4 regions of the Mesorhizobium sp. LNHC221B00 genome follow, and region 2 is predicted to be linked to each of the others. Evidence: riboswitches for the same ligand, from Rfam matches in the RefSeq annotation. Region 2 holds a riboswitch; each other region holds the start of a gene.
What was found. Region 2 has a riboswitch for cobalamin ahead of metE (5-methyltetrahydropteroyltriglutamate--homocysteine S-methyltransferase). Riboswitches for the same ligand answer to the same signal wherever they lie in the genome.
Positions count from the first base shown of each region.

Region 1: it holds a riboswitch for cobalamin, as region 2 does, so the genes downstream of both, X741_RS145955 (CbtB domain-containing protein) here and metE (5-methyltetrahydropteroyltriglutamate--homocysteine S-methyltransferase) in region 2, are expected to answer to the same signal.
Region 3: it holds a riboswitch for cobalamin, as region 2 does, so the genes downstream of both, bluB (5,6-dimethylbenzimidazole synthase) here and metE (5-methyltetrahydropteroyltriglutamate--homocysteine S-methyltransferase) in region 2, are expected to answer to the same signal.
Region 4: it holds a riboswitch for cobalamin, as region 2 does, so the genes downstream of both, X741_RS164755 (aromatic ring-hydroxylating dioxygenase subunit alpha) here and metE (5-methyltetrahydropteroyltriglutamate--homocysteine S-methyltransferase) in region 2, are expected to answer to the same signal.

Region 1 is NZ_AYWR01000016.1:104,935-112,157, forward strand. It holds gene X741_RS145980 (MerR family DNA-binding transcriptional regulator) at 99-485, shown strand; gene X741_RS145975 (isoprenylcysteine carboxylmethyltransferase family protein) at 699-1,175, opposite strand; gene X741_RS145970 (DUF1624 domain-containing protein) at 1,172-2,170, opposite strand; gene X741_RS145965 (MFS transporter) at 2,407-3,606, shown strand; gene X741_RS145960 (aromatic ring-hydroxylating dioxygenase subunit alpha) at 3,610-4,803, opposite strand; cobalamin riboswitch at 4,962-5,160, shown strand; gene X741_RS145955 (CbtB domain-containing protein) at 5,196-5,375, shown strand; gene X741_RS145950 (CbtA family protein) at 5,391-6,191, shown strand; gene cobU (bifunctional adenosylcobinamide kinase/adenosylcobinamide-phosphate guanylyltransferase) at 6,184-6,699, shown strand; gene cobO (cob(I)yrinic acid a,c-diamide adenosyltransferase) at 6,701-7,223, shown strand, end outside.
Region 2 is NZ_AYWR01000011.1:304,153-311,375, forward strand. It holds gene X741_RS150915 (cytochrome-c peroxidase) at 1-155, shown strand, start outside; gene X741_RS150910 (transposase) at 480-854, shown strand; gene tnpB (IS66 family insertion sequence element accessory protein TnpB) at 851-1,198, shown strand; gene X741_RS150900 (IS66 family transposase) at 1,261-2,883, shown strand; gene X741_RS150895 (hypothetical protein) at 2,883-3,179, shown strand; gene metE (5-methyltetrahydropteroyltriglutamate--homocysteine S-methyltransferase) at 3,420-5,771, opposite strand; cobalamin riboswitch at 5,865-6,067, opposite strand; partial or broken gene X741_RS01000000166780 (transposase) at 6,616-7,223, opposite strand, start outside.
Region 3 is NZ_AYWR01000013.1:93,517-100,739, forward strand. It holds gene ribB (3,4-dihydroxy-2-butanone-4-phosphate synthase) at 1-311, shown strand, start outside; gene X741_RS148965 (MFS transporter) at 362-1,585, opposite strand; gene X741_RS148960 (TetR/AcrR family transcriptional regulator) at 1,707-2,315, shown strand; gene X741_RS148955 (hypothetical protein) at 2,407-3,390, shown strand; partial or broken gene bluB (5,6-dimethylbenzimidazole synthase) at 3,507-4,181, opposite strand; cobalamin riboswitch at 4,184-4,364, opposite strand; gene X741_RS148950 (histone deacetylase family protein) at 4,486-5,412, shown strand; gene X741_RS148945 (exodeoxyribonuclease VII small subunit) at 5,416-5,667, shown strand; gene X741_RS148940 (DUF2277 domain-containing protein) at 5,837-6,103, shown strand; gene X741_RS148935 (pirin family protein) at 6,144-7,064, shown strand; gene dxs (1-deoxy-D-xylulose-5-phosphate synthase) at 7,167-7,223, shown strand, end outside.
Region 4 is NZ_AYWR01000001.1:312,224-319,446, reverse strand. It holds gene X741_RS164725 (glycosyltransferase family A protein) at 1-184, opposite strand, end outside; gene X741_RS164730 (glycosyltransferase family A protein) at 169-921, opposite strand; gene X741_RS164735 (glycosyltransferase) at 958-1,710, opposite strand; gene X741_RS164740 (hypothetical protein) at 1,707-2,756, opposite strand; gene X741_RS164745 (PqqD family protein) at 2,809-3,240, opposite strand; gene X741_RS164750 (hybrid-cluster NAD(P)-dependent oxidoreductase) at 3,388-4,488, opposite strand; gene X741_RS164755 (aromatic ring-hydroxylating dioxygenase subunit alpha) at 4,546-5,793, opposite strand; cobalamin riboswitch at 5,907-6,109, opposite strand; gene X741_RS164760 (DUF680 domain-containing protein) at 6,601-6,816, shown strand; gene X741_RS164765 (DUF680 domain-containing protein) at 6,895-7,092, shown strand; gene X741_RS164770 (DUF680 domain-containing protein) at 7,158-7,223, shown strand, end outside.

The DNA.
Region 1 (7,223 bases), on a different contig from region 2:
TCGCGCGGGGTGCCGTGTCGATTCCGGCGCGGCAAGGGTTTGATTCGGACGAGGCGACGCATGGCGTTCGCCAGGGTTTCCGGCGTGTGGGAGTGACGATGCGGGAATATTATTCGATCACCGAACTGACCCGCGAATTCGACGTGTCGACGCGGACACTGCGCTTCTATGAAGATGAGGGGCTGGTGCAGCCGGTGCGGCGTGGCCGCACGCGGCTGTTTCGTCCCTCCGACCGCCACCTCATCCGGCAGATCATGCGGGGAAAACGGCTCGGCTTCTCGATCAACGAGATCCGCGAAATCATCCAGATGTACAAGGAGCCGCCAGGCGAGGTCGGGCAACTCAAGCTGATGATCAAGCGGATCGAGGAAAAGCGCGAGGATCTCCGGCAAAAGCGCCGCGATCTCGAGGAGACGCTGGCCGAACTCGACCAGGCCGAGGAGTCCTGTGTGGAGCGGCTGGTGGAACTTGGGGTCAATACCTGAGGGGCCAGATTCTATCGCGCGTTTGAGCGACAAACGTTCGTGATTGGCCGGAGCGTTTCGAACTTCGTCATCCTCGGGTCTGCGCTGCGTCGCTGCGCTCCTTGCTCCGCCCGTGGATGAGGACGGGATAGGCGTTCGGCCAATCGCCGAGGTATGCCGCCTCATCGGCCAAGAGCTGTCAAAATCTCTGCGCCGCGGAATACAGGCCCCGGCTCAGATCCAGCGCCGCACTCTCTTTGCGTAATCCCGGTATTTCTTGCCGAACTTTGCCGCCAGCACCTTTTCCTCGCCCTCGATGGCGAGCTTCTGGGTGGCGAAGGCCGCGATGAACGCCAGCGGCAGAAACCAGACGATGCCCGTGACGAAGGCGACGCCGATCAACAGCAGCGTGTTGGCCAGATACATCGGGTTGCGGGTGATGCCGAAGGGGCCTGACGTGACGAGATGGTCGGGCATCGCGTTGGGATTGAGCGTCGTCTTGGCCCGGACCATCGTGCGGATCGCCGTGAACCAGAGTGCCGCGACGCCGAACAGCGCCACCCAGCCGGCGGCGAACAGGATGTCGCCCAGGAGGTCGCCGATCCAGGGCAGGGGATAGAGCATGCCGAGAATGATGCTGATGGCGATGGCGGCGGTGTAAATCACCGGCGGCCACGGTATCCCTCCTGGCTTCGGCTGGCTGTCGGTCATTGCTGTCCCCCCTCGGTCATCTTGTCGTCGGTCTGGGCCGTGCAGGTGCCGGCCAGATCGCCCAGATGTGCCTTCCATTGCGCAGTCTGATCGTTGTTGTAGAGCCGATCAAGCGAGGATTCGCCCTCCAGCGTGTCGAGCATGCAGCTACAATAGCTCGAACAGAACTTGGCGTCGCGCGACTGCTCGCACGAGATCTGGCAGGTCTTCAGGAAATTGACCTGCGGGGTTTCGACCTTGGCTGGCATCACCTGCGAGAACAGCCAGACGCAACCGATCAGCAGCGGCTGGTGGATCAGGTAGAAGGCGAGGCTGTGTCGGCCGATGAAGACCAGCGGATTGGCCCAGCGGCCGGCCGTCAGGCTTGCCAGGCGCGCCCGCATGCCGGAAGCGGAGGCAAGTTTCGCGACACCGATGCCGACAAGCACCGCGCCGAACCATGGAAACAGCGGCACATAGTCGTTGGAACGAGGATTGATCGCCGACAGGCCTATCCACCACAGCCAGGGATGATCCAGGGCCTCGAAGCGCTGATAAACCGGCGCCGCAATAACCAGTGCCGCCACAAGCAGGGTCAGCAACGCCGGCAGGCGCAGGAAGGCGAGGCCGAGCAGGCTGGCGAGCGCGATCTCGTGCAGGATGCCGAAAAAGATGAAGCCGTCCGGCGTCGCGATGCGGGTGACGATCGAGATGGCGACCGCGGCGCCGGCAACCATGGCGAACCGCTTCCAGAAGCCGTTCCAGCGGATTTGCCGGCCATGGGCAAGGTACAGGCTGACGCCGACCAGGAACAGGAAGGTCGAAGCGATGCAGCGGGCGTAGATCTTCCACCAGCCGAAGGCTGTGAGGCCGGGGTCGGTGTAGCCGAAGAACTCCAGATCCCAGGTGAAGTGGTAGCTCGCCATGGCGAGCAGCGCGATGCCGCGCAGGATGTCGATGGCGACGATGCGTTTTGGCTGATTCTGGACGGGTGCGGTCGGCGTGTCGATGGTCATGGTCTCGCGATCTGATTCAGCCCCGCCTTGAGGACTATCACGGTTGGCCGGGACAGAAGAAGACCGGGTTCCTCGGCACGGCGCCGCGTGGGCGCAGGCCATGTCGGATGCCGCTTTGGGCCAGCGCCGGAAAGGCTTTGACCAACTCGCTTTTCGCCGCCTGCGCGTCGGTTTCCTCTTAATGGCCCGGAAACGGCCAAGGCAGATTTGACGGGTGATTCTGCTTTGGGGAAGCAATGTCGACCCATGTGCGCCATCCGATCTGGCTCCCGGCCCTCAAGGCCGCGGACGCGCGCACCTTCGCCTCGCTCTACGCAGTCGAATCCTTTGCGCGCGCCACGGTGTCCAGCGTCATTCCGATCCAGGCCTATGAAATACTGCACAACGAGCAGATGGTCTCCATCCTCTACACCATCGTGGCGCTGCTTGGCCTGTCGGTGACCCTGTTCATGCCGATGCTGATCCGCCGCTTTGCGCGGCGCTGGGTCCACACCGCAGGGGCCTGCCTGCTCGCCATCGGCTCGCTGTTCTTCGTCACCCACACGCTTGCCGGACAAGTAGCGGGGATGCTGTGCCGGGTGATGGGCGCCAGCGCGCTGTCGATCACGCTCAACCTCTACATCATGGACCACATCCGCAAGACAGACTTCATGCAGGCCGAATCGCTGCGCATGGCGTGGTCGATGTTTGCCTGGACCGGCGGGCCGACGCTCGGCATTTTCCTCTACGCGCATTTCGGCATCTATGCCGCGCATGGCGCGGTGGCGGCGTTCGCCGTGGCCTTGCTGGCGCTGTTCTGGTTCTATCGGCTTGGTGACAACCAGTCGATCCAGCCGGGCAAGACACGACCGGTCAATCCGCTCGCCAATATCGGCCGCTTCGTCGCGCAGCCGAGGCTGAGGCTAGCGTGGCTGATTGCCTTCGGACGCTCCTGCTTCTGGACGACCTTCTTCGTGTACGGCCCGCTGTTCATGGTGATCACCGGCGAAGGCGAACTGACCGGCGGTCTGCTGGTCTCAGCCGGCAACGCGCTGTTGTTCATGGCCATCTTCTGGGGCAAGGCCGGAAAACGTTTTGGCGGCCGGCGCACCATGACGTTTGCCTATTTCGCCATGTCGGCAATGCTGCTGGCCGCGGGCACAGTGGGAGCGACGGCGCCGCTGCTGACCGGCGCTTTCCTGCTTGGCGGCGCGTTCTTCACGATTGCGCTGGATGCATTGGGCTCGACCGCCTTCATGCGCTCGGTACGCTCCTACGAAAGGGCGCAGATGGCGGCGGTCTACCGCACCTATCTCGATTTTTCCGAGCTGACGCCGCCGCTGGTCTATTCCGTGGTGCTGATCTTCTTCGGGCTCGGCTCGGTGTTCGTCACGCTGAGCTTGCTGGCCGCGGTTTGCGGCTTCGTGACCTGGCGTTATCTGCCGAAGTCACTGTGACGGTCACGGCGAAAGCGCCGTGTGGCGCTCGCGCACCCATTTGTGGAAGCGGTGCAGATCATATTCCTCGGGCATCAGCACGCCGGCTTTGTGGCGCATGGAGCGCAGCCCTTTCTGGTTGACCTCGCAGATCGCCGCGTCCTCCTCCAGCACCTGCGTGCCGAAGGCGACTATGTTGTCGATGTCGGCCGACGGGTCGCCGAGCGCTCCGGGCGCGAACAGCCATTCCGCGACAAGACCGGTCTGTTCGGGACCGAGCGGCACCAGCCGCACGGTCCGGACATAGTCGACGTGACCGACGACGAACATCGAGGGCAGGCTGGTGGCGTAGGTCTGGCCGGCGGCGCGCTCGGCCGGCGTCAAGCCTGCGAAGACCGGTGCATGGGTCTTGCCGTCGCGCGACCAGGTTTCCGCGCCGACGCGCAGGCCACCGGAAAATTCCGGCGCGTCATTGTCGGCGTGGCGCACCCATTCGGGGTCATCATGCCGGCTCATCAGGCCGCGGCCATAGATCGGCACCAGCCGCGACAGATCCTTGTGAACGCCGGGGCAGTGCAGGCACTCGTTGAAGTTTTCCCAAAAAATCTTCCAGTTGCAGTTCATCACCTTGCGCAGCACATGGCCTGATACCAGCGTTTCCAGCGGCCAATTGCCGAGATCGCCGCAGGCGGGATCGAATGAGGCCTGCGCCGAGCCGGCCGCGCCCTCCTGCAAATTCGCGCCCTCCTGCAAATTGACGAACACGAAGCCGCGCCACACCGAGAGCGCGACGCGATAGAGCGGATGGTCGGCCTTGTCGAAGCCTTCGGGCAGCGATTTCGACGGCACGCGCACGAGGTCGCCGCGCAGCGAATAGGACCAGGCATGATAGGGGCAAGTGATCAGCCGCGCCTTCAGCCGGCCTTCGCTTTCCTGGCACAGCTGCGAGCCGCGATGCCGGCAGGTGTTGTGGAAGGCGCGCAGTTCGCCGGTCTCGTCGCGCAGCACGACGATTTCCTGCGTGCCGACGCGGAAGGTGCGGAAAGCCAGCGGTTGGGCGAGATCGGCTTCCCGGCAGACGAGCAGCCAGCTTCGATACCAGATCGCATCGAGGTCGCGCTGATAGCTCTCGCCGTCCCAATAGTCCGATGACGGCAACGTCGCTTCAGCCCGGGTCAGGCCGTTGTAGCGATCGCGTTCGCTGGCATTGGGCTGCAGGGCTGGGGGCTGCATGGCTGGCTTCCTGTGAAGTGGCCAGCCGACACCCGGCCGGGATAATTGTCAATTGTAGTGCCGAGAACGGCCGATGCCGCCGGCATGGCGCAATCGCGCTGGTTGCCGGCGGAATTTGGTTTGCCGCGTGTCGTGATTTTCCGTATAGTCACGCTGTCGTCGGTTCCGTTTTGGAGCCAAGAGGGAATGCGGTGCGGGCTCAATTGTTGCCCAATGCCGTGGCTGCCCCCGCAACTGTGTGCGGTAGTCCTCTCCATATGCCACTGAAGATTTTTCTTCGGGAAGGTGGAGAAGGGCGCTGATCCGCGAGCCAGGAGACCTGCCGGCGACAGGAAACTGACTTCGATGCCCTCGGGTGGAGGGTGAAAGGACAAGACATGAATACTGCTTCCGTCTCCCTCGGCGCCTCGGTCTCCTCGCAGTCGCGCTTCATGCAGCTCGCGCTAGCCGCGCTGCTCGGCATCTTCGTCGTCGGCTTTGTCGGCTTCTCGCATATCGATGCGGTCCACAATGCCGCCCACGACTATCGTCATTCGATGGGGTTTCCCTGCCACTGACGAGGATTTGACATCATGAACCTGTTTCGCAACGTCGTGTTCATCGCGGCGATCGCAGGGCTTGTGGCCGGCGTCGTTCTCGCCTGCATGCAGGCCTATGCCACCGTGCCGCTTATCCTCAAGGCCGAAGTCTACGAGCAGGCCGGTGGCGGCCACCATCATGACCAGGCCGCGCCCATTGCCGCGGATACCAATGCCATGAGCACCGCCGCACCGGCGGGGCATGCCATGAGCTCCGCCGCGCCGGCGCCGGCCGAAGCCGCCGCTCCGGCGGAAGACGAAGGCTGGGCGCCGGCCGATGGTTTCGAGCGTTTCGGCTTCAGCGTGCTTGCCAACATCGTCACCGGCATCGGCTTCGCGCTGGTCCTGGTCGCGGTCTCGGAATTCGCGGGCGGCATCGGCAATTGGCGCCAGGGTGTGTTCTGGGGCCTGGCAGGGTTTGCCGTGTTCACGCTGGCACCTGGCCTCGGCCTGCCGCCGGAACTGCCGGCGATGCCGGCGGCCGAGTTGCTGCCGCGCCAGATTTGGTGGGTCTCGACGGTGGCGGCCACGGCGATCGGTCTTGGGCTGATCGCCTTCCGCAAATCGCTGCCGCTCGCGATCCTTGGCGTGGCTTTGATCGTCGCCCCGCATATTGTCGGCGCGCCGCAGCCAGACAGTTTCGAGACGCCGATTCCCGAGGGCCTGCACCACCAATTCGTGGTGGCGGTGACCGTGACCGATCTGGTGTTCTGGCTGGTGCTCGGCGCGGTCGTCGGCGTGGTGCGCGGCCGTTTCACCGGCACCGCGACCAGCCTGCGCGACAGCTTTGCCTGATCGCGGCAAGCTGACTTTCATCATTGGTGGCGCGCGCTCCGGCAAGAGCGCGCACGCCGAGACCCTGGCGACGGCGTTGCCCTCGCCATGGACCTATATCGCCACTGCCGATGCCTTTGACGACGAGATGCGCGAGCGCATCGCGCTGCACCGCTCGCGCCGCGGCGAGGGCTGGTCGACCATCGATGCGCCGCTGGACCTCGCTGGTGCGATCGAGGCCTTGCCGGACAATCAGCCGGTGCTCGTCGACTGCCTCACCCTGTGGCTGACCAATCACATGCTTGGCGAACGTGATCTCGAGCAGGAATGCCAGCGGCTGGCGGCCGTGCTGTCGCGGCCGCGCGGGCCCTGGTTCGTGGTGTCCAACGAAGTCGGGCAAGGCATCGTGCCGGACAATGCCCTGGCACGTCGGTTCCGCGATGCCGCCGGCCGGCTCAACCAGCAGGTCGCGGCGATTGCCGATACGGTGCTTTTGATGGTGGCCGGGCTGCCGCTCAAGGTGAAGTGAGATGACTGATATAGACGGCAAGGCCAGTGAGAACAGGGATGAAGAGCGCCACCGCGCCAAGATGGCCAAGCGCAAGGCGGTGCAGGACGCCGAGGTTGCGAGCAAGACGGTCGAGAAGGGCCTGCTGATCGTCAACACCGGCCCCGGCAAGGGCAAGACCACGGCTGCGTTCGGCCTGGCGCTGCGGATGCTCGGCTATGGCAAGCGGGTCGGCGTCGTCCAGTTCATCAAGGGCAAATGGCACACCGGTGAGAAAGATGCGTTTGCCGCGTTCGGCGACCGGGTCGTCTGGCACGCGATGGGCGAGGGTTTCACCTGGGAGACGCAGGATTTGAAGCGCGATATCGCGGCGGCCGAGGCCGCCTGGGCCAAGGCGCTTGAATTGATCGCCGATCCGTCGATCAGTCTCGTCGTGCTCGACGAGCTCAACATCGCGCTGCGCTACGATTATCTAGATCTCGACAAAGTGGTTGCCGCGCTGAAGGCTCGTCGCGAGGACCTGCATGTCGTCGTCACCGGTCGCA
Region 2 (7,223 bases):
CCCAGCTTGGCGTAGTACTGGCGGACGAAGAAGTAGACCTGCTTGTTGCCTTCCTCAACTCGCTGACCGGAGAGGCACCCGAGGTCGCCTATCCCATCTTACCCTCCGAAACGGCGACAACGCCCCGGCCTGTAACGCAGATCTCAGGAAAATAAAGGGCCAGCTGGCTGCGGACGTGGCAATCGACAATGATGCGACTCTTACTTGGACGGACGAATCGCGAGGTCCATTTCCGAATTGGCGGGACGCTAGCAATACCCGAAACCTGCCACCTCGCCCGTAGTCTGCGCGAATCAACTGGGGAAGCGGACAGACGCGCAGCATCATATATTGTCGCCGCCTGAGCGAACGCGCCAAGCAGTCTACTTTGAGAAACGACGGTAACCGCCCGATTGTCACCGCCTGCCTGACATCGTCGTGATGTCCTATGACACGTGTTTAACGACGTCGTTTGCGACGTGTCTTGTGCGAGGTTTGCGATGCGTGTCGAGATTCTTGGTGCTGAACGGCGTCGTCGCTGGGGTGATAAGAAGAAGCTCGACATCGTCATGTCGGTTGGAATTGACGGGGCGACTGTGACTGAGGTTGCCGAGCGGCATGATGTGACACGGCAGCAGATTTACACCTGGCGGCGAGAGCTGAGGAGGAAGGGGCTCCTGTTGCCGTCGGCGGGTCCCATGTTCCTTCCCGTGGACATGCCCGTGGCGCGGAGCGAACTCTGTATGGGCAAAGGCACCGACAGATTGTCAGCGCTGGTCGAATTGCAACTATGCTGTGGGCGCAACCTGCGCTTTGACAGAGAGATCGATACCGCCACTCTGACTCGGCTTATCCAGGCGGTTGAGATAGCATGATCGGACCGGGAACTGGGGTTCGGGTGTACCTTGCCTGCGGGTTCACGGACATGCGCAAAGGGATCGAGGGTTTGGCTGCACTGACGCAGGATGTGTTGCGCCAGAAGCCGACGGGAGGCGCGGTCTTCGCCTTTCGGGGAAGGCGTGGCGACCGTTTGAAGCTTCTTTATTTTGATGGCCAGGGGTTCTGTCTTTATTACAAGGTCTTGCAGAAGGGCCGCTTTCCGTGGCCGTCGGCGGCCGACGGGACGGCCCGGCTGACGTCAGCGCAAATGGCGATGTTGTGGGAAGGAATTGACTGGCGACGCCCCAATTGGGGTGCGCCGCCGGCGCGTGTCGGGTGATTTATCTCTCTGAATCTAATGGTTTTTATGGCTACTCGTCCTGACTTATGGTAGTCAGGTGCATGCCGAATGTCGCCGAAAATCTTCCAGACGATCCTGCCTTTCTGAAGGCGATGATCGCCGCCTTGCAGGCGGAAAATGCGAAGATGTCGGCGACGTTGCAGGCGCATGACCAGTTGATCCAGGCCTTGCGGCTGCGCATTGCCCGGCTGAAGAAACAGGTCTTCGGCAAGTCTTCGGAAAAAGTCGAGCGGGAAATCCAGCAGCTGGAACTGGCGCTGGAGGATCTTTTGATCGCCGCGGCGGAGAGCAATGCCGGGCCAATCAATGAGGCCGACGAGGCAGCGTCTCTCGCGCCTATGACGAACGCGCCCGAAAGGATCACGCGCCGGCGTCCGCGCGTGTCGCACAAGGCAGTTCGCGAGCGCAGGGAGCTCGATCCCGGCGCCTGCTGCCCCGCCTGTGGCGGTGAACTACGTCTTGTGGGCGAAGACACAAGCGAAATCCTCGACATGATCGCCGCGCAGATGAAGGTCATCGAGGTCGCTCGGTTGAAGAAATCCTGCCGCTGCTGCGAAAAGATGGTGCAGTTGCCCGCGCCCAGCCGTCCGATACCAGGCAGCATGGCGGGAGCCTGCCTTCTGGCTTACATCCTGGTCTCGAAGTTCGACGATCACCTGCCATTGTATCGCCTGAACGAAATCTTCGCCCGCATGGGTGCCGACATCCCCGACAGTACGTTGGTCGATTGGTGCGGTCGCGCCATGCAGGTGCTTCAGCCCCTGATCGAGCGGATCGGAACCGTGATCATGGCCAGCGACCTTCTTCATGCCGACGATACCCCGATCCGGGTGCTGGATCGCTCCATGCAGGACAAAGGGCTGGGGAAAGGCGTAAAGAAAGGCAGGATCTGGACATATGTCCGCGATCAACGCCCATGGGCGGGCGGCGCTCCGCCTGGCGCGGTCTACTACTTTGCTCCGGACTGGAAGGAAGACCACGTCCTCCGCCATCTGAGGCAGACAAGCGGCATCCTCCAAGCTGACGGCTACAAAGGCTACGGCAAGCTTTATGAGCCTGGAGCCGATGGAAAATCCCGCTTCCGAGAAGCGGCATGCTGGGCGCATTGGCGACGCGACTTCCATGATATCTGGACCTCGAACAAATCCGAGATCGCATGCGAGGCTCTCGACCGTATCGGTGCGCTTTATGACATCGAGCACGGCATTGCGGGTCAGCCTGCCGATGCCCGCCTTGCCGCACGTCAGAAGCATAGCAAACCAAAGATCGGGGCATTCCGTGTCTGGATCGAAACGCAACTGACCCGCATTCCGGGCAAGAGCGATTTGGCAAAAGCCTTCCGTTATGGCCTGAGCCGCTGGCCATCATTGTGCCTGTTCCTCGAAGACGGCCGCGTCGCCATGGACAACAATGCCGCCGAGCGAGCCCTGCGCCCGATTGGAATCGGAAGAAAAAACTGGCTATTTGCCGGCGCCGACACCGGCGCGGAGACCCTGGCTCGCGCCATGACAATCATCGAGACGGCCAAGATGAACGGCATCGATCCGCAGGCATATCTCGCAGACGTGCTCGACCGCATCCAAGATCACAAGATCAATCGCCTCGACGAGTTGCTTCCCTGGAATTGGTCACCTGTCACCGCCATCTCCGCCGAGGCTGCCTGATGGCAACGGTGACCCATGTGTTCAGCATCGACTACGTCGCCAAATTGCTCGATGAAGATGCCGAACTCCTTCAGGCGATCGTCAGCAATGATGACAACCTGAGCTACGGCAGCATCATCAGCGTCTACACCGGACCGGACGAGGCAATAACTTCGCTCACCCGCGACGGAATGGAAGAGCTGGAGCAAATGCTTACCCATGCGCGCCGCACCGCTGACGAATGGAGTGACTTCCTCGAAGCCTTCGTCGATGACCAGGAACTCATCGCTCGCATCAAAGCGAAATCTCCGCGGTAACAACCGGGCGGTTACAAACGACGTGTGTACGATTTGTTCGAGGCGCGGGGCCGGTATGTTCCCAAGGACCAATACTATAGCGTAGTGTCACATTTATATTTCTGCGGGATGAGGACACGTGCCGAAGGAAAATTGCACATTTTCGCCGTGTGGCTTATTTCCAAGAGTGTGATCGGTTTGGCATATTCCCGGCCGACATCCGCCAGCCGGCAACTCCCCACACTGTGAGGAAGAGAAGCCTCACGCCTGCACTTTCTGCCGGAGCGCGCGTGCTGCAGCGACCATGTTCATGAGGGCAGGGCGGACCTCCTCCCATTTGCGTGTTTTGAGGCCACAGTCCGGGTTTATCCACAGTTGGCCATCGGACAGTCGCTCGCGGGCAAGCATGACTAAGTCCGAAATCTCGCCGACTTCCGGGACGCGTGGTGAGTGAATATCATAGACGCCGGGACCGATTTCGTTCGGATATTTGGAGTTCGTGAAGGCGTCCAAAAGTTCCATCTTCGAGCGCGACGTCTCAATCGAAATGACATCCGCATCCATTCCAGCGATCGCGTGAATGATCTCGTTGAACTCCGAATAGCACATGTGGGTATGAATTTGAGTCGCGTCCTTTACACCCGTTGAAGCGATCCGGAAGCATTCGACAGCCCAGTCGAGATAGACTTTCCAGTCAGATTGGCGCAGTGGCAATCCTTCGCGAAACGCGGCCTCATCGATCTGGACCATCCTTGCGCCGGATCTTTCGAGATCCGTCGCTTCGTCGCGGATGGCGAGCGCGATCTGGCGGCAGGCTTCGGAGCGGGGTACGTCGTCGCGAACAAAAGACCAGTTGAGAATGGTGACTGGGCCTGTGAGCATTCCCTTCACGGGCTTTTCCGTAAGCGACTGCGCGAATTGCCACCAGCGCACTGTCATCGGATTGCGCCTCGATACGTCGCCGAAAATGATGGGGGGACGCACGTAGCGCGACCCATAGCTTTGTACCCAGGCATGCTGGGTGAAGGCGAAGCCAGACAGCTGCTCGCCGAAATGCTGTACCATGTCGTTTCGCTCGAATTCACCGTGCACCAGCACGTCCAGCCCGATCTCTTCCTGCCAGCGAATTGCAGCCTCGATCTCCTTCCTCAGGAACGTCTCGTAGTCGACATAGCTCAGCTGGCCCTTCGCATGAGCGGCCCGCGCCTTGCGTACCTGCGGCGTCTGCGGGAAGGACCCGATGGTCGTCGTCGGGAACGGCGGCAGCCCGAGTGAGCCGGCTTGGACTCTGGAGCGCTCGGCAAAAGCGCTCTCTCGTCGCTTCGCGCTGTCGTCAATGCTAGCGATCCGCCCCTGAACAAGCGGGTCATGGATCCTCGTGGATGTCACGCGCGTGGCGGCAGCCTCGGCAGACGCTTTCAACGCGCCAGCCACCGCATCTCTGCCTTGGGACAGGGCCCGGGCCAGCAACACCAATTCGTCAGTCTTCTGGGCCGCGAAGGCGAGCCACGAGCTGATGTCGGCGTCGAGTTCCGTCTCCATGCGCAGGTCGATCGGCACATGCAGCATCGAGCAAGAAGGCGCGATCTCGACGCGGTCCAAGGGCCAGCCGGCGACGATCGGTTTGATGCGGTCGAGAATGGCGGGCAGGTTCGCACGCCAGACGTTGCGGCCGTCGATCAAGCCAAGCGAGAGCACCAGATCCTTCGGAGCGAGCCGACCCACCGTTTCCAGCTGCTCGGGAGCGCGCACGAGATCAATATGCAGCCCGGCCAGGGGCAGAGAAACCGCGGTTTCGAGATTGTCTCCCAGATGCCCGAAATATGTAGCCAGCATGATCTTCAGCTCGGGCGCGGCTTTCGACAGCTGGCCATAGGCGAACTCGAACGCAGCTCGTTCGTTGGAGTTCAGATCGAGGACAAGCGCTGGCTCATCGATCTGCACCCAGTCGGCTCCCGACAGCTTCAGCCTCTGCAGGAGTTGCTCGTAAACAGGCAGCAGCCGCGGTAGGAGCGCGATAGGATCGAACCCTTCGGCAGGCGATTTCGCCAGCTTGAGGAAGGTGATGGGTCCAAGGATGACTGGGCGTGTGTGAATGCCGAGAGCTTTGGCCTCGAGGAAGTAATCGACGGGTCTCGTCGACGAGAGGGCGAACGTCTGATCATCATCCAGTTCCGGCACAATGTAGTGGTAGTTTGTGTCAAACCACTTGGTCATTTCCATCGCGGTTACACCGGGCCCATGAGCCGCCTCCTGGTGACCAGCGTGTGCACAATCCTCCGTCTGACCCTGGTTGCCGCGCGCCATTGCGAAGTAGATGTCAAGTGGGACCTCGCCGCTATTCCAGCCGTAACGGGAGGGAATGGCGCCGACCATAGCTGCGGTGTCGAGCACATGGTCGTAAAGCGAGAAGTCGTTTGACGGTATTTTCGACACGCCGCGATCGCGCTGCTCCTCCCAGCTAGCGGCACGGAGTGCCTTCGACGTTCCAAGAAGGTCGCCAGCGGACGATTTTCCGGACCAGTAGCTTTCAAGGGCGAATTTCAGTTCTCGCCGACGACCGAAGCGCGGCACGCCGAGCGTTGCTACAGGAATTTGCTGAGAGACAGTCATGTCATACCCCGATGGTTGGGGGCGTCGGTGACAAGGAAGGCGCTAGCAGGCCCGGCACGCCCGGGTTGCAGCGGCCACCGAGACACCCCGCCCGTGGACGTAATTCGTCGTGGCAGGTCTCCTGGCTCGCGGGGTCATAGCCTCTACCCGTCTTCCCGAGGGTATTCGCCTCAGTGACATGAGTGGGGTTGGCTCGCCGCTAACAGTTGCGGGGGCAGCGCCGGCATCGCACCGGCTTCCCTCTTAGCTCCGCTGCGGCAGCGCCGCACGCGAGAACCACGACACGCCAGACAATCACAGCAATCCCTTCTCTTGTCAATGGCGCATAACGAAATGTTTATGTGGTTATGTCATCGCGCTTTTACGCTTGTCTAACATTGTGAAACAGTGAGTCGTCCATTTGCCGCCGCTGCACCGCTGCCCCCATTGTCCAACTAATGGAGGCCGTGCGGAGCCACAACAATCGGAGGACTTTAACCTCAACCTGAAAAGCGCTACCGCTCAAAGGACGCTGGTGATCCGCGAGCGCCGAGCCAACACCGAGGCTGCGGAAAGTGTGCAGGATGAGCCCCAACCGATTTCGCGGTGCGGTAGGTGTCAAACGGCCCTTTAATTGCGGGTAGTTGTCAATCCGGATCTCGCACTGCCATCGCCGGGGTCATGGTCCTTTCCGAGGTCGAATGCCTCATGATGATGTTCGGGTCGGGCGCCTCAACGTTTCCAACGAGATGCAGGTAAACTGCTGTCAGCCGTTTGACCGAGGTCGCCGCAACCACCGTCCCGGCGGGGACATCACGAGTTCCGCGTTGATAGCGGCCCGAGAACTCGTTTGGGGTGGAGTCGACTAAGCCATCTTTTCGTTACCCCACTCAAAGCTGGTGCCGTCAACCCAAATGCAATGAAGGAGAACGGCAATCTTCCGTGCGACCGCCACATTTGCCTTCTTCAAACCGATCCGTCTTGACAGACGCATCCCCCAGGCTTTCAGGGTGGACCATTTCTTCGTCCGGTGCAGGAGCACGCTGGCCGCCTCGTACAGGTAGGTTCGCAACAGCCGATCGCCCCAGCGTGAGACGCGGCCATTGATATCCGTTTCACCGGACTGCTTTCGTCGCGGCGTTAGGCCGAGATAGGCACCCACATTGGCGGCCGAGCGAAAGCGCGAGGGATCGTCGATCGTGTGGCGGAAAGTGAGCGCAGTCACCACGCCGATGCCGGGGACAGGCCGCGGGCATCGTTCTCATCGCTCTTGTTCATTCGGACTGAAAGCGCTGCCTTTGCATGCCGAGCATCAAGGCAGACGACCGGCAGTCCGACCCTTTTCAGCTCGTGCCAGAGCCAGCTGGACATGGCACCAGTCTCAAATCCGATGCGCTCGGCGTGAGGCGCACGTTTATGCAGCAGCTCCGTCAAGGCTCCTGGATCGGACTTTGCCTTTCCCTGGAACACCGT
Region 3 (7,223 bases), on a different contig from region 2:
TCTTCGGCACCAGCCACCGGCTGGACGCCATCATGAAGACGATGGGCGAGCGCAAGCGCGGCGTCATCGTCTATCTGCGTGAGGGCTCTGTCGGCGTCGCGCACCAGGAGCGCAAGCGGCCGGCGAGCGGCGAGCGCGAGGACCATGAGGAGGCCCGCCGCCGCGAGAATGAATGGCGCGAAATTGGCCTTGGCGCGCAAATCCTCAAGGATCTCGGCATTTCGTCGATCAATTTGATCGCCTCGCGCGAGCGCCACTATGTCGGCCTCGAAGGTTTTGGCATCCATATCGCCAAGACCGAGATCATCTGAACTGCCAGTGATGATAGCGCCCGGTCCGTTCAAACCGGGCGCTTCGTGGATTATTCAGCAGGAACGACCGCCGCTTCGCATCCATCCAGTTCGCAATTGTGGATGGCTAGGCTGCTTTGCCCAAATAGCACCGTGACCAGTGCAATGGTGCCTGATGCCACCGAAACCCAGAACCCGTTCTGGGCGCCGAACGCATCCACCACCGCGCCGGCGGCGAACGACCCCAGCGCCATGCCGATGCCGATGCCTGTCATCACCCAGGTGATCCCCTCGGTCAGCATCGCTTCCGGCACATGCCGTTCGATCAGGCCGAACGCCGTGATGAAGGTCGGCGAGATCGCGACGCCGCTGATGAAGACGGTCAGCGCCAGCAGCGGCACGCTGTCGGCGGTGAGCGGCAGCAGCGTGCCGAGCGCGACCAGGGCGACGGCGATGGCAAGTTGGCGTTGCAGCGGCGCCTTGAGGTTGAGCGCGCCGACGACGATGCCCAGCGCGAACGATCCCAGCGCATAGACGCCGATGACCAGGCTCGCGGCACCCGGCTGGCCGAGTTCCTTGGTGATCGCCACGGTGCTCACTTCCGTCGTGGCGAACGTCGCGCCGATGGAGATCAGGGCGAAGGTGATGATCTGCACCGGCCGCAGGCGGATCGCCGAACCGCTGGAGCCATGAGCCACCGGTCGCACTTTCGGCTCGGTCGATCGCTGCAGGACGAAGGCCATCGATCCGACGGCGAGGAACAAGGTGCTCGCCAGCATGCCCGCCTCCGGGAACAGGCCGGCACTGAGGCCCACCGACAGGGATGCTCCGGCGATATAGACCAATTCGTCCGCCGCCGATTCGAAGGCGAACGCGGTGTTCATCTGAGGCCGGCCCCGGAAAATCTCGGTCCAGCGCGCCCGCACCATTGCCGGCATGCTGGGCATGGCGGCCGCCAGCAGCGCCGACACGAACAGCGTCCATATCGGCCAGTCTTGATTGGCCGATGCAATCAGCATGAGAAAAGCAAGCACGGAGATGATCGTGGTGGGCACGACAATTGGGGTCTGGCCACGACGGTCCACCAGCCTTGATATTTGCGGCGCCAGGAAAGCGTTGGCCAGCGCGAATGTCGCCGAGACGGCGCCCGCCAGCCAGTACTCGCCGCGTGTCTGCGACAGCATCGCCACGATGCCGATCGGAGCCATGGCAATCGGCAGGCGCGCCATGAAGCCGGCAGTTGCAAAGCCCTTGGCGCCAGGGGCGCGAAAGATTTCCGAATAGGGGTTCTGCATGATCCTGTTCCTCGACAAAGGACAATTCGACAATTACATACGAAGCGTATGAGTGTTAGGTAGACCATACGCCGCGTATGTCAATTGGCATACGAGACGTATGTGAATAGAGCCAGACGGAATGCACAAACCACGCAAGGAGATGATCGCGCAGACGCGCGCCAAGCTGATCGCCGCGGCCCGCCAGGCTTTCGGCACCATTGGTTACGCCGAGGCCTCCATGGATGATTTCACCGCGTCGGCCGGGCTGACGCGCGGCGCCCTCTATCACCACTTCGGCGACAAGAAGGGACTGCTGGAGGCGGTTATCGCCGAAATCGACGCCGAGATGGCGGCTCGGGTGAATGAGGTCGCATCGAGAGCGCCGAACCGCTGGCAACACTTCGTCGACGAGTGCACGACCTATATCGAAATGGCGCTGGAGCCGGAGATCCAGCGTATCATGTTCCGCGACGGTCCGGCCGTGCTGGGCAATCCGGCACAGTGGTCGAATGCCAATGCCTGCGTCGGTTCAATGACCGATCATCTGACCGCGCTGCAGGGGGAGGGGGTGGTCGTCCCGAGCGTCGACCCCGAGACCGCCGCACGGCTGATCAACGGCGCCAGCAGCCAGGCGGCGCAGCGGATCGCCAATTCGAACGATCCCGAAGCGACATCGAGGAAGGTGGTGGCGGCGTTCAAGCAACTGCTCGAAGGCCTGCTCAGGAAACCGGGTTCGCAGCCGCACTGAAATCCCGTCCGCGGTCCGGCGACCCACCCACGATTGACAATCTTCGGGCCGAGCGCATCCTCTCCCTCCATCTCTGAGGGGGATTCGGGGCATGTGGGATTTCGATATCGGCAGGTCGGTGTCCATCATGATGCGGACCTGGCCCTTCATTGTCTTTCGCATGATCGTCTATTTCGGCATCACGCTGGCCTACATCATGGCGACCGGCACCGGTGCCTCGGTCGGCTATGGCGTCGGCCATATCTCCACAGATCCCGACGGGCCGATGTCCTTTGCCCTATGGGGCGGCGTGGTTGGCTTCGGCGTCGTCTCGATCGCCGTCTACTGGATCCGAGAATACATCCTCTACGTCGTCAAGGCCGGCCATATCGCCGTCATGGTCCATCTGATCGACGGCCAGGACGTCCCCGGCGGCCAGAACCAGATCGCCTATGCCAGGCAAGTCGTGACCGAGCGGTTCGCCGAGGCCAATATCCTTTTCGTCGTCGACCAGTTGGTCAAGGGCGCCATTCGCACTGTCACCGGCCTGCTCGGTAGCATCGCCGCCTTCCTGCCGATTCCGGGCCTGAGCGGTCTTGTCTCCTTCATCAACACGGTGATCCGCCTGTCGCTGACCTATGTCGATGAGATCATCCTTGGCTACAACATCCGCATCAATTCGTCCTCGCCATTCGAGACGGCGCGGCAAGGCGTTGTGCTCTATGCCCAGAACGGCAAGACCATGGTCAAGAACGCCGTCTGGCTGGCGGTCATCATGTGGGGCGTCTCTTTCGTCATCTTCTTGGCTATGCTGGTTCCTGCCGCCGCAATTCTCTTCATCATGCCGGGGCAACTGGCTGGTTGGGCCTTCGTGCTCGCCATCGTCTTTGCCTGGGCGTTCAAAGCGGCTTTCATCGAGCCCTTCGCCATCGCTTGCCTGATGCAGGTCTATTTCAAGACCATCGCCGGCCAGGTGCCCGATCCCGCCTGGGACGCCCGGCTCGCCGAGGCCTCGTCGAAGTTCAGGGAACTCAAGGACAAGGCGCTGGCCTCCTTCGGCGGCTCGCGCTGGGACACGGCGGGCGCGACACGCTGATTGGCCGGGCTTGCCGGCGCGGCATCGACGGCGTTGAGGCGTGCCACCGCCGATTTGAGCCGCACCTCGCCCTGACCGCAAAAAGTCTCGCTCATGATCAATTCGGGCAGCGGCAGGCGTCGGCCCCAGCCATGCGTTTCAAGGTCCGGTTTGGGCGCAAATTCGGAGACCCGACCGACGCAGAGATAGGCGACCGGCGTTACGTGATCGGGAATGGACAACAGGCTTTTCAGCGCCCCGGCCTCGATGATGCTGACCCAGCCGACGCCGACGCCCTCGGCGCGCGCGGCCAGCCAGAAATTCTGCACCGCGCAGACCGTGCTGTAGAGGTCCATTTCCGGATTGTGCCAGCGTCCCAGCGGTGAGCCCTGCGAGCGTTGTCGGTCACAGGTGATGCAGATGTTGAGCGCGCTTTCGCAGATGCCTTCCAGCTTGAGCTTGCGGTAGAGCGCCTGCCTTTCCTGTTCGATCGCCGGCAATTCCTGCTCGCGCGCGGCGAGGAACAGGTCGCGCACCTCCGCTCGTCGTGCGGCATCGCGAATGACGATGAAGTTCCACGGCTGCATGAAGCCGACCGATGGCGCGTGATGGGCGGCAAGCAGCAGCCGCGCCAGCACCTCATCGTCGAGCGCGTCGGGCAGGAAATGGCTGCGCACGTCACGCCGCGTGAACATGGCGCGGTAGACCGCGTCTCGCGCCATCTGGTCAAATCCGTCGCTACCATGAGCGGTCATGTGTTCCGGCATCGCTTGTCCCCTTGCGATTGCTATCGATGCCAGCCGCCTGACCATGCGGATGACGATGTCTGCCAGGCCGGTCTTCTGGCTTGGGATCAACCCGCGTCCGGTGCCTTCCCGTCATCGACAGTGGCATTTACCGGCGCGGTCCCCCTCACAGCGTTGGGCACGCCACGGGATTCAACCGTGTTCCCGATTCTCCCGCTTGCGGCGGGCACCAGGCAGTGTCGGCGACCTTACGCCGAACCGCCCGGGGCGCCAATCCCCGCAGCGACGCCAATGGACGCAGACGTGATTTTCCCCAGCGATCGAGCCGCGATGCATGGCCATCGCGGCGCCGGGGCACTAGATAGGGAGCATGGCCACTCGTCTCTACACGCATCCGATCTTCCTCGAACACATCACGCCGCCTGGCCACCCCGAGCGGCCGGATCGCTTGCGCGCCATCGAGCGCGTGCTCGACGACGAGGCCTTTGCCGCGCTCGATCGTGTCACGGCGCCGGAAGGTGACGAGGCCACCATCCTCTACGCGCATCCCGCCGATTTCGTCGCCCGCGTGCGCGCCGCCATCCCTGACCAAGGCATCGCCCGGATCGATGCCGACACCACCGCCAGCCCGAAGAGCTGGCAAGCGGCGATCGCGGCGATCGGCGCCGCCAATGCCGCCGTCGACGATGTCTTTGAGGGCCGCGCCGACAATGTGTTCATCGCAGCGCGGCCTCCCGGCCACCATGCCGAAAAAACCACGGCCATGGGCTTCTGCCTCTTCAACACGGCGGCCATCGCCGCGCGTTATGCGCAGAAGAAGCATGGCGTCGAGCGCGTCGCGGTCGTCGACTGGGACGTGCATCACGGCAACGGCACGCAGGACATTTTCTGGGATGATCCCTCGGTGCTCTATTGCTCGACGCATCAGATGCCGCTCTACCCCGGCACCGGCGCGAAAAACGAGATCGGCGCCGGCAATATCGTCAACGCGCCGCTGGCGCCGCAGACCGGCAGCGAGGTGTTTCGCGATGCCTTCCTGTCGCGCGTGCTGCCGGCGCTCGACAATTTCGCGCCGGATTTGATCGTCATTTCCGCGGGCTTCGATGCGCACCACCGCGACCCGCTGGCCGAGATCAACCTGACCGAGGACGATTTCGACTGGGCGACCGGCCAGCTGATGCAGCGTGCCGCGCGCCACAGCGGCAACCGGCTCGTCAGCCTGCTCGAGGGCGGCTACGATCTGCAGGGATTGGCATTTTCGGTCGCCGCCCATGTCGGGCGACTGATGAAAGGATGAACGATGGCTGGTGAGACCAACGAAGACGTCAAGGCGATGAGCTTCGAACAGGCACTCGACGCGCTGGAGAAGATCGTCGATGATCTGGAGCGTGGCGACGTGCCGCTCGACCAGTCGATCAAGATCTATGAGCGCGGCGAGGCGTTGAAGGTGCATTGCGACCGGCTGCTGAAGGCCGCCGAGGATAAGGTCGAGAAGATCAGGCTGTCGCGCGACGGCAAGCCGGTCGGGACGGAGCCGCTCGACGCGGACTAAAGCAATTCCAGGAAAAGTGTGAGCCGGTTTTCCGTCCGGAATTGCGTTAAAACAAAGAGATAGAACCGCTCTTGGCGCGCGGTCTCACCGGTTTTTGGACACGATCATGACTAAGGATAGAGTTCGTCCCGATTGAAACGGCTCCAGGACAAGAGGAGATACGGAAGCGATGTGCAGAAACATCAAGACCCTGTTCAATTTTGATCCGCCGGCAACCAACGACGAAGTCCGCGACGCGGCACTTCAGTTCGTCCGCAAGCTGAGCGGAACGACGCGGCCCTCGAAGCAGAACCAGCACGCGTTCGACCATGCGGTCGAAGTCATCGCGGCATCGGCGCGCGAGCTTCTCGATTCGCTTGAAACCAACCAGCATCCGCGCAATCGCGAAGAGGTTGCGGCCAAACTGCGGGCAAAGGCGGCGATCCGCTTTGCCTGATGTGGCCAGGGCGGTCCTTGGCCGCTGACAAGGAGAGTTCATGAGCTTCTTCCCCGGGGAGGATCCCGAAGCCGGCGACGCCTTCGCAAGCGACCAGATCGAGCTGATGGTCATCCCGAATGCCAAGGACATTGGCGGCTTTGAAGTCCGCCGCGCCTTGCCGACCGCCAAGAGACGGCTGGTCGGTCCGTTCATCTTCTTCGATCGCATGGGCCCGGCCATCCTGCGCGCCGGCCAGGCGCTCGATGTCCGCCCGCATCCGCATATCGGCCTGTCGACGGTAACCTATCTGTTCGACGGCAAGATCCGCCATCGTGATTCCCTCGGCACCGAAATGGTGATCCAGCCCGGCGACGTGAACCTTATGACCGCCGGCCGCGGCATCGTGCACTCCGAGCGCACGCCGGAAGAACTGCGCGGCGCGCCGATGTCGATCTCCGGCCTGCAGACATGGCTGGCGCTGCCCGACAACAAGGAAGAGGTGGCGCCGGTGTTCGAGAACACCGCTGTCTTGCGGCTTCCCGATATCGACGCCGAAGGCGTCAACGGCCGCATTGTCATCGGCGATTTCCAGGGACTGCGCTCCCCGGTGCGCACCGACTCGGAGACGCTCTACGCCGATCTCAGGCTAGCGCCGGGCGCCAGCGTGAAAATCCCGGCCGATGCGGAAGAACGCGCCATCTATACGCTGGAAGGCGAGGTCTCGATTTCGGGCGATATCTTCCCGGCCGAACGTCTCTTGGTGTTCCGTCCCGGCGACGAGATCATCGTATCGTCTCAAACCGGTGCGCATTTCATGCTGTTCGGCGGCGCCTCGCTCGGTTCGAAGCGGTATATCTGGTGGAATTTCGTCTCTTCGTCCAAAGAGCGCATCGAACAGGCCAAGCAGGAATGGAAGACGGGCCGCTTCGATATCGTTCCAGGAGATGAAGAAGAGTTTATTCCGCTGCCCGAAAGCTGAAGAAGGTCGGCGAGGGGACCTGATCGATCCGCGTCACCGACACGCATTTACTTTCGCCGGCCGGCGGCCTATCCCGCCGTTGAACAGAAAGCCCGAGCACCCGTGAACGCAACGCCGCATACGCCGCTTCTCGACAAGGTCCGTATTCCGGCGGACCTG
Region 4 (7,223 bases), on a different contig from region 2:
TCACCGGCAGGTTCATCGCCTCGATCACGGCAACCGTATCGTCGGTCGATCCGTCATCGACCACGACGATGGCTTCCGCCTTGACCGTCTGGGCCAGAACCGAGTTCAGCGCCGCGCCGATGGTTGCGGCCGCGTTGAAAGCCGGAATGACGACGCCATAGCCCGCCATTACAGGAACCGCCACTGCGCGAGATCCTTGAAGTCGAATATGCCCTCGACCCGCCGCAAGCCGGGGTCTGCCTTGCGGCGCTTCATCGACTTGTGGATGGCGCGCATGAACTCGCGAAAGGGCACGTCGGCTTCCTTGGTCATGTTGCCGGGATGACGCCTGTAATAGAGAGCCACCGTATCGGGCATAATGTATTTTGCCTGGCTCTCGAAGATGCGCAACAGATAGTCGGTGTCCTCCGCCTGCCTGAAGTCCTCGTCGAAGCCGCCGGTGCGCTCGATGAGTTCCCGTGCAAAAATCCCGGCTGACAGGTGGATTCCCCGCACGGTGATGGCGTGGCTGTCGGCGGTCGGCTCCAGCGTCTCGCCATCGATCTTGTCGACCAGCGTCATGCGCGAATAGGTCAGGTCGAGGCCAGGATCCTCTTCGAAGCAGGCGATATCCGCCGCGAAGCGCCCTATCGGCGAGATGTCGTCGGAATCGAGAAACGATACCAGCCGCGTCTGCGGCAGCAATTGTTTCAGCCCTGCATTGCGTGCCTTGGTGACCCCGCCATTGGCCTGCTGGAAAAGACGAATGCATGGGGCCTGGTCGACCAATGACCGCACGACGGCCGCCGAGCCGTCGGTCGAACCATCGTCGATGACGATGATGTCGAGATCGACGTTTTCGCGTTGCCTGAGCAGCGAGCGCAGCGCGAGGCCAACGAATTGTTCGCGATTGTGGACCGGCATGATCACGCTCAGCTTCATATGTCGCCCCGGATCATGAATTCGCCGCCCGACATATCACATGAACCGCCAGTCGGCGGAGTCTTTCAGGTCGAAAATGCCGTCGACCGTATGCAGCGAGGGATCCGCCTTGCGCCGCTTCATCGATTTGTGGATCGCACGCATGTACTCGCGAAGCGGTACGCCGGGCTCCCTGGTCATGTTGCCGGGGTGACGTCTGTAGTAGAGCGCAATGGTGTCTGGCATCACGAATCTGGGGCCGCTTTCAAAGACGCGCAGCAGGTAATCTGTATCTTCGGCCTGACGGAATGCCTCGTCAAAGCTGCCGATCCGGTCGATAAGGCTTCTGCTGAATGTTCCTGCCGCCAAGGAAAGCCCTCGGGCGATCTTGCGGCGGCTGCCAGGAGTCGGCTCCAGCATCTCGTCGTCGAGATCTTCAACCATCATCATCAGGGAATAGGTCAGGTCGAGGCTCGGATCGGCTTTGAAATGGACGAGGTCGGCCTTGAAGCGTCCGGATGGCGAGATGTCATCGGAGTCCAGGAACGATACGAATTGCGTCTGTGGCTGCAATTGGCCAAGACCGGTGTTGCGCGCACTTGCCACACCCTGGTGGGCCTGGTGGAAAAGCCGGATGCACGATGCTTCCCGCATGACGGCGCGGACGATGTCCACGGTGCCATCCGTCGACCCGTCATCGACGACGATGACATCGAGCTCGGCATCGTCCCGCTGCCTGAGCAGCGATCGCAAGGCCGCAACGACATAGTGCTCGCGGTTGTAGACGGGCATGATGACGCTCAATCTCACGCGTTGCTCCGCATGATGAAATCCGAAATCGTGCCGGCGATCTCCTGTGGGTGCGTCCCCAGCGAGAGTTGGTAGCATGGCAGCTGCCGGGTGAGGTCGCTGAAAAAGCGAAAGCCGCTCTCGCGCTCGCCAGGCATTTGCGAGATGCCGGACGGCGCCATTGCAATCATTGCCTCCTTGCGCGACACGGGCATGATCGAACTTGCCTCGCCCCCACTGATATGAGGCACCATCAACGCGACGATGTCCAGCCGCGCGGGTATTGCCCGTGCCGCGATGTCATCGATGCGGAACTGGTGCTTGCCTTGCCAGTTGAGCGGACCATAGGATTTCAGCCGATGTTCCAAGCCCAGCCGCTCGAAACCCGCGGGATCCTGTTTGAGCGTGGCAAACAACGGGTGCGCGGTCGGCCCGCCGGCAAGGTCGATCAGCACATAGTCGTCACCGACGCTGTCGAGCCCGTTGAGCAGGCCGGCGACGACCGTTCCCGATTTGCCGGCGCCGCCCGATCCGGCGAGGAGAATGCCCTTGCCGCCGACACCCAGCGTGCCCGCATGGGCCAGCCGCATGCCGCGCGCCGCATATTCCCAATGCAGGAAAGGGCGGAGCGGCGCCCCCGGCTCCCAAGGCGGGAACCTGTCATCGGCGGTCATCAGTTGCACGCCCAGACGGCGATCGGGGTCGTAGAACTGCCAGAAATCCAGGTCGTGGAAATGGTTGCCGCGCAGTCCGGCTTCCGCCAGCCGGCTGGCGAAGGCATGTTGCGTGAAGGGTCCCTGACCCCAACTGGCCGGCGCCGCGATGCCGTCCACGCCGGCATGGGCGACGAAGATACGGCAGGTATCGGCAGCTGCCGCGTTGCTCGAAGCAGCGACAAAGCCGTGAACGACGGCATTCGCCAACGCGCCGGCACTCAGATGCGCGGTCAGCTCCAGATGCGGCAGGCCCACCGTGCGCGTCAGCGGATAATGCGCGGCGCTGCTTTCGGCCTGCGCCAGCACATGACGTGCGTAGTCCGCCAGGTTCTCGAGAGTGACTTTCGGCATGGTTTGCCTGTTCCGACGCCGTCCAGCGACGAGAGTGCCTGATGCGCGCGCCTCAGTTGGCCTGCTTCACCGCGGGCCAACCGAAGGGTTCCTCGACCTCGTGGATGGGGTCAACGACGATGAGATCGGCAAGGTCGTCATGGATATCGACCTTGAGGGGCTCGCTGGCACCCGCAAGCTGAGCCAGCAATTCGCTGGGAACCGGTTTTGCAGCGGCATCGGCCACGGCCGCCAGCAAGCCGAATTCGAGCAATTGTGAAACAAAGCCGTCAATCTCGGCGACACCCAGCGCACCGGTTGCCGTTGCGGCGCCGACCAGTTCGGAGGCAGGCACGCCGGATGACAGCGCATCCCAAAGCCTGCTGCCTGAATCCGAGAAGCCGAAATATTTGCCCGTCGTCAGGTCGAGAACGACGGCTTCGCCGTCGAAGGATTCAAAGACGATGTCCTTGCTCGCTATGGCATAGATGCCGGATTGTCGCATGTTTGCTCCCCGCCGAAGCAGGCCGCGCGGATGATCGCCGGCCCTCACGGTCAACCCTACCGTTGTAGAGGCGTCTAACCATTTGCAGGGTTTTTGGCAAGATGGCCCGCAGGCCCGGCGAGCGCGACCGCAGGCCCTGCCTGCTGGTTACGCCTCGATTTCCAGTGCCGACAGCGGCTTGGAGCAACAGGCCAGGATGAAGCCGTCGTCGATCTCATGATCGAGGATGCCGCCATTGTGGCTCATCTCGACATCGCCGGAGACCTTCTTCACCTTGCAGGTTCCGCACAGGCCGAATTCGCAGGCGGCGGGAATCCGCACGCCCGAAGCGCGCGCCGTCTGCAGCACCGTCTGGCCGGCGACGCATTCGGCGTCGACCTCCGAAAGCGAGAAGCGGATTGGCGTTGCCGCTTCGACCGGAACAACCGTGCCGCCTTCCGCGGGCGCCGCGAACGGCGCCGGGACCTCCTCCACGGCAGGGGCTGCAAAGCTCTCCTGATGGTATTGCGTCATGTCGAAGCCGGAGGCTTCAAGCATGCCGCGCACGGCGCGCATGAAGGGATCGGGGCCGCAGCAGAAGATTTCGCGCTCGCGGAAATCCGGCGCCAGCAATGGCAGCCGGATCGCGTCGATGCGGCCCATATGGCCGTACCAGCCCTCGCGGCTCGACCGCTCCTCGATCATGAAGCCGAGCGACAGGCCGGGCATATGGCCGCCGAGCAGTTCGAGCTCCTTGCGGAAGATGATCTCTTCCGCGCGCCGCGCGCAATTGACGAAGCCGACATCGGTCCACGGCGCGCAGTCGTTCAGCCAGCGCAGCATCGACATCATCGGTGTCACGCCCGAACCGGCCGAGATGAACAGATATTTGGCCGCCGGATGGCTGTGCAGCGAGAAGTCGCCTGCCGGCCCGTAGGCCTTGACGTGCGAGCCGGGCACCAGATGGTCGAACATCCAGCGCGTGCCGATGCTGCCGGCCTGCGCCTTTACCGTCACCGCGATCGAGAATGGCCGCGACGGTGACGATGACAGCGTGTAGGTGCGCATCAGCGGCCCGTCCGAAGTCGGCAGCTCCAGCGTCACGAACTGGCCCGGCTTGTAGCGGAACCAGGTCTGGTTGTCGGACCGGAAGGTGAAGGTCTTCACGTCGGGCGCCTCATCGCTGACGCCGATCACTTCCAGCACCTGGAGCCGGTCGTTCCACGGCGCCATCTGGTCGAGATGGCGATAGAGGCCAAGATCGGTCATCGCATTCATCCTCTGGTCCTTGTTGCCCTGCTCATGTCGTGTTTGGGCGACATGAGCTCACGCAACGCTGCGCAGCGCCGGCTTGCCGTCTTCGGCAAGGCGCGGACCGATGAAGCGGGCGTACCAGTCGACGAACTGGATGACGCCTCCCTCGTGCAACTCCGAATAAGGGCCGGGCTCATAGGCCGGCGACAGGATGCCGAAGGCGTTCTCCTCGACGATGCGGCGGTCCTGGTCGTTGGTCTCGGTCCACACATGGGTGAGTTCGGCGAGATCGTAGTCGACGCCCTCGACCGCATCCTTGTGGACCAGCCATTTGGTCGTCACGGCGGTTTCCGTGGCGCTGATCGGCAGCACGCGGAAGGTCACGGCATGGTCGATGAGGATATGGTTCCATGTCGTCGGGTAGTGATAGTGCATCAAGGTGCCGATGCGGTCGGCCGAGACGTTGTCGGAGAGGTTCTTCCTCACCGCCCGCTTGCCGCTCATCGTGTAGCTGACGGCATCGCGCAGCAGCGGCGCGCGGGTGGCGCGATACTGCCCGGCCGGATCGATGCGGAACTTGCTCGGCAGGCCGGCCGCCTCGCATTTCGCCCAGTGCGCCAGCATCTCCGGATCGCTGTCGGCGCCCTGCACGCCGGTGACGGTCGGTGCTTCCGGGAATGTCTTGCACAGCTCCGGGTGATTGCCCGCGCAATGATAGCACTCGCGGTTGTTTTCCCAGACGAGCTTCCAATTGCCCTTCTCGATGATCGTGCTCTCGAAGGCGATCTTCGCCTCGCCGAGCCGGTGCGGCTTGAGGTAGGGTTCGATCATCGCCCGCATCGGCGCGAAGTCGGCCGGCTCCTTGCCCAGGCAGATGAAGATATAGCCGGCGACGCTTTCGCAGGCGACCGGCTTCAGCCCGAACTGGCTCTTGTCGAAACCCTCGGCCATCTGGCGGGCGAACAGCAGGCGGCCGTCCAGCTCATAGGTCCACTGGTGATAGGGGCAGACCAGTTTGGCGGCCATGCCCTTGTCGGTGTTGCAGACGCGGCTGCCGCGGTGGCGGCAGGAATTGTGGAAGGCGTTTATCTTGCCCTGCTGATCGCGCACCAGCACGACCGGATAGTCGCCGATCTGCACGGTGATGAAGCTGCCTGGCTTGGGCAGCTCGCAATCATGGCCGATGAACAGCCAATCGCGATACCAGATCAGCTCCATGTCGAGCTTGAAGTAGTCCGGATCGGTGTAAAAGGGCTGTTCCAGCGAAAAGCCCTGTCTGCGGCTGTTCAAGAGCCTCAGCATGTCGTTGCGAGCATCCATGTCCTGTCCTCATATCCAAGGACTGAACTGGTGGTGATGGAGGAAGGATCGGACGCAGGCCGGCGCCAGCCGGGAATGCATCATCCGCCCCTTGACCGCCCACCGCGATCAGTCGAGTTCTAGCAATCTCGGGCTGGTTTCCGGGCTCTGGAGTCGTCCTTGCGGACCATCGCGACACCTTCCCAGGCTTTCGCCCAGTGGTCTCCCGTTGCGACTTGAACTCCACCACCGTTGCGGGGGCAGCGCCGGATTCTGACCGGCTTCCCAATTCTCCACTCCGTCGTCACGAAGCGGCACCTGATTTGGCGTGATCTAATCACGGCACGCATCGCGGCGTCGGCATGAAAACGACATCGCATCCATGCGGCGCGACACGCATGCAAGATCGTCCCTACAAGGATCGCGACCGTTGAAACCGGCTCGTCGCCAGCACCCCAACGTTGTTTTTCGATCCTTGGCCGGAGCCAAAAAAAGGTTAACAGTTTCGAAAAGTGACTATTAGCGAAACCTAAAATCGAACCGAACGGTTCGTTTCTGTTGACGGTGCGTGCAGGACGTTGTGAACGCTGGGCCTCCGACACAGTTGGTGATAGCTCCCTTGATCCTTCTAACTGATTGATAAAAAAAGCAAAAAAATTGATGTGGAAGCCGGTGGTACAATTTCAAGTGGTGGATTCATGGTCCACGCGGAACAACTTCGTGATTGGAAACGGCCATCTGGCTTTCCCAAATCGGGGCTGTCCGAACGACGCGATTTCATCCCAAGACACGCCGCTAGACGGACGGAAAAATACTGGAGTACCCAAAATGAAAAAGATTGTTCTCACTGCCGCCGCCCTTCTGGCCATTTCCGGCAGCGCCTTCGCTGGTAGCGACCATTATAGTTCGGACCATTACGGCTCGAATGCGACCCCTGCAGCCACTGCCGTCGACAGCTCGTACACCGCTTCGGTCAAGAAGTCGGAACCGGCTGCTCAGACGCCTGTCCAGGGTGCCGACCACAACCTTTTCGGTAACCGCTAACAGGCGACCGCCGGTTGACGGCTGCTTGCCCGCCGTCCTGGCGAACTCAAAAACCCATCAAAATTCAGGAGACTTGAAATGAAGAAGATCATTCTTGCTGCCGCCGCCGTTCTGGCCATTTCCGGCAGCGCTCTCGCCGGCAGCGACAACTATGGCGCCAACCAGCCTGCCGTGACTTCGACCGACAATTCGTACACGGCTTCGACCAAGAAGTCGGAACCGGCTGACCAGAAGCCTGTCGTCGGCGCCGACCACAACCTCTTCGGCAACAACTAAAGCCGACCCGGCAATGGCGGGTTTGCCCGCCATGCCGTGGAATTCGAGACTTCAGGAGACTTGAAATGAAGAAGATCATCCTTGCTGCCGCTGCCGTCCAGGCCGTTTTCGGCAGCGCTTTTGCCGGCAGT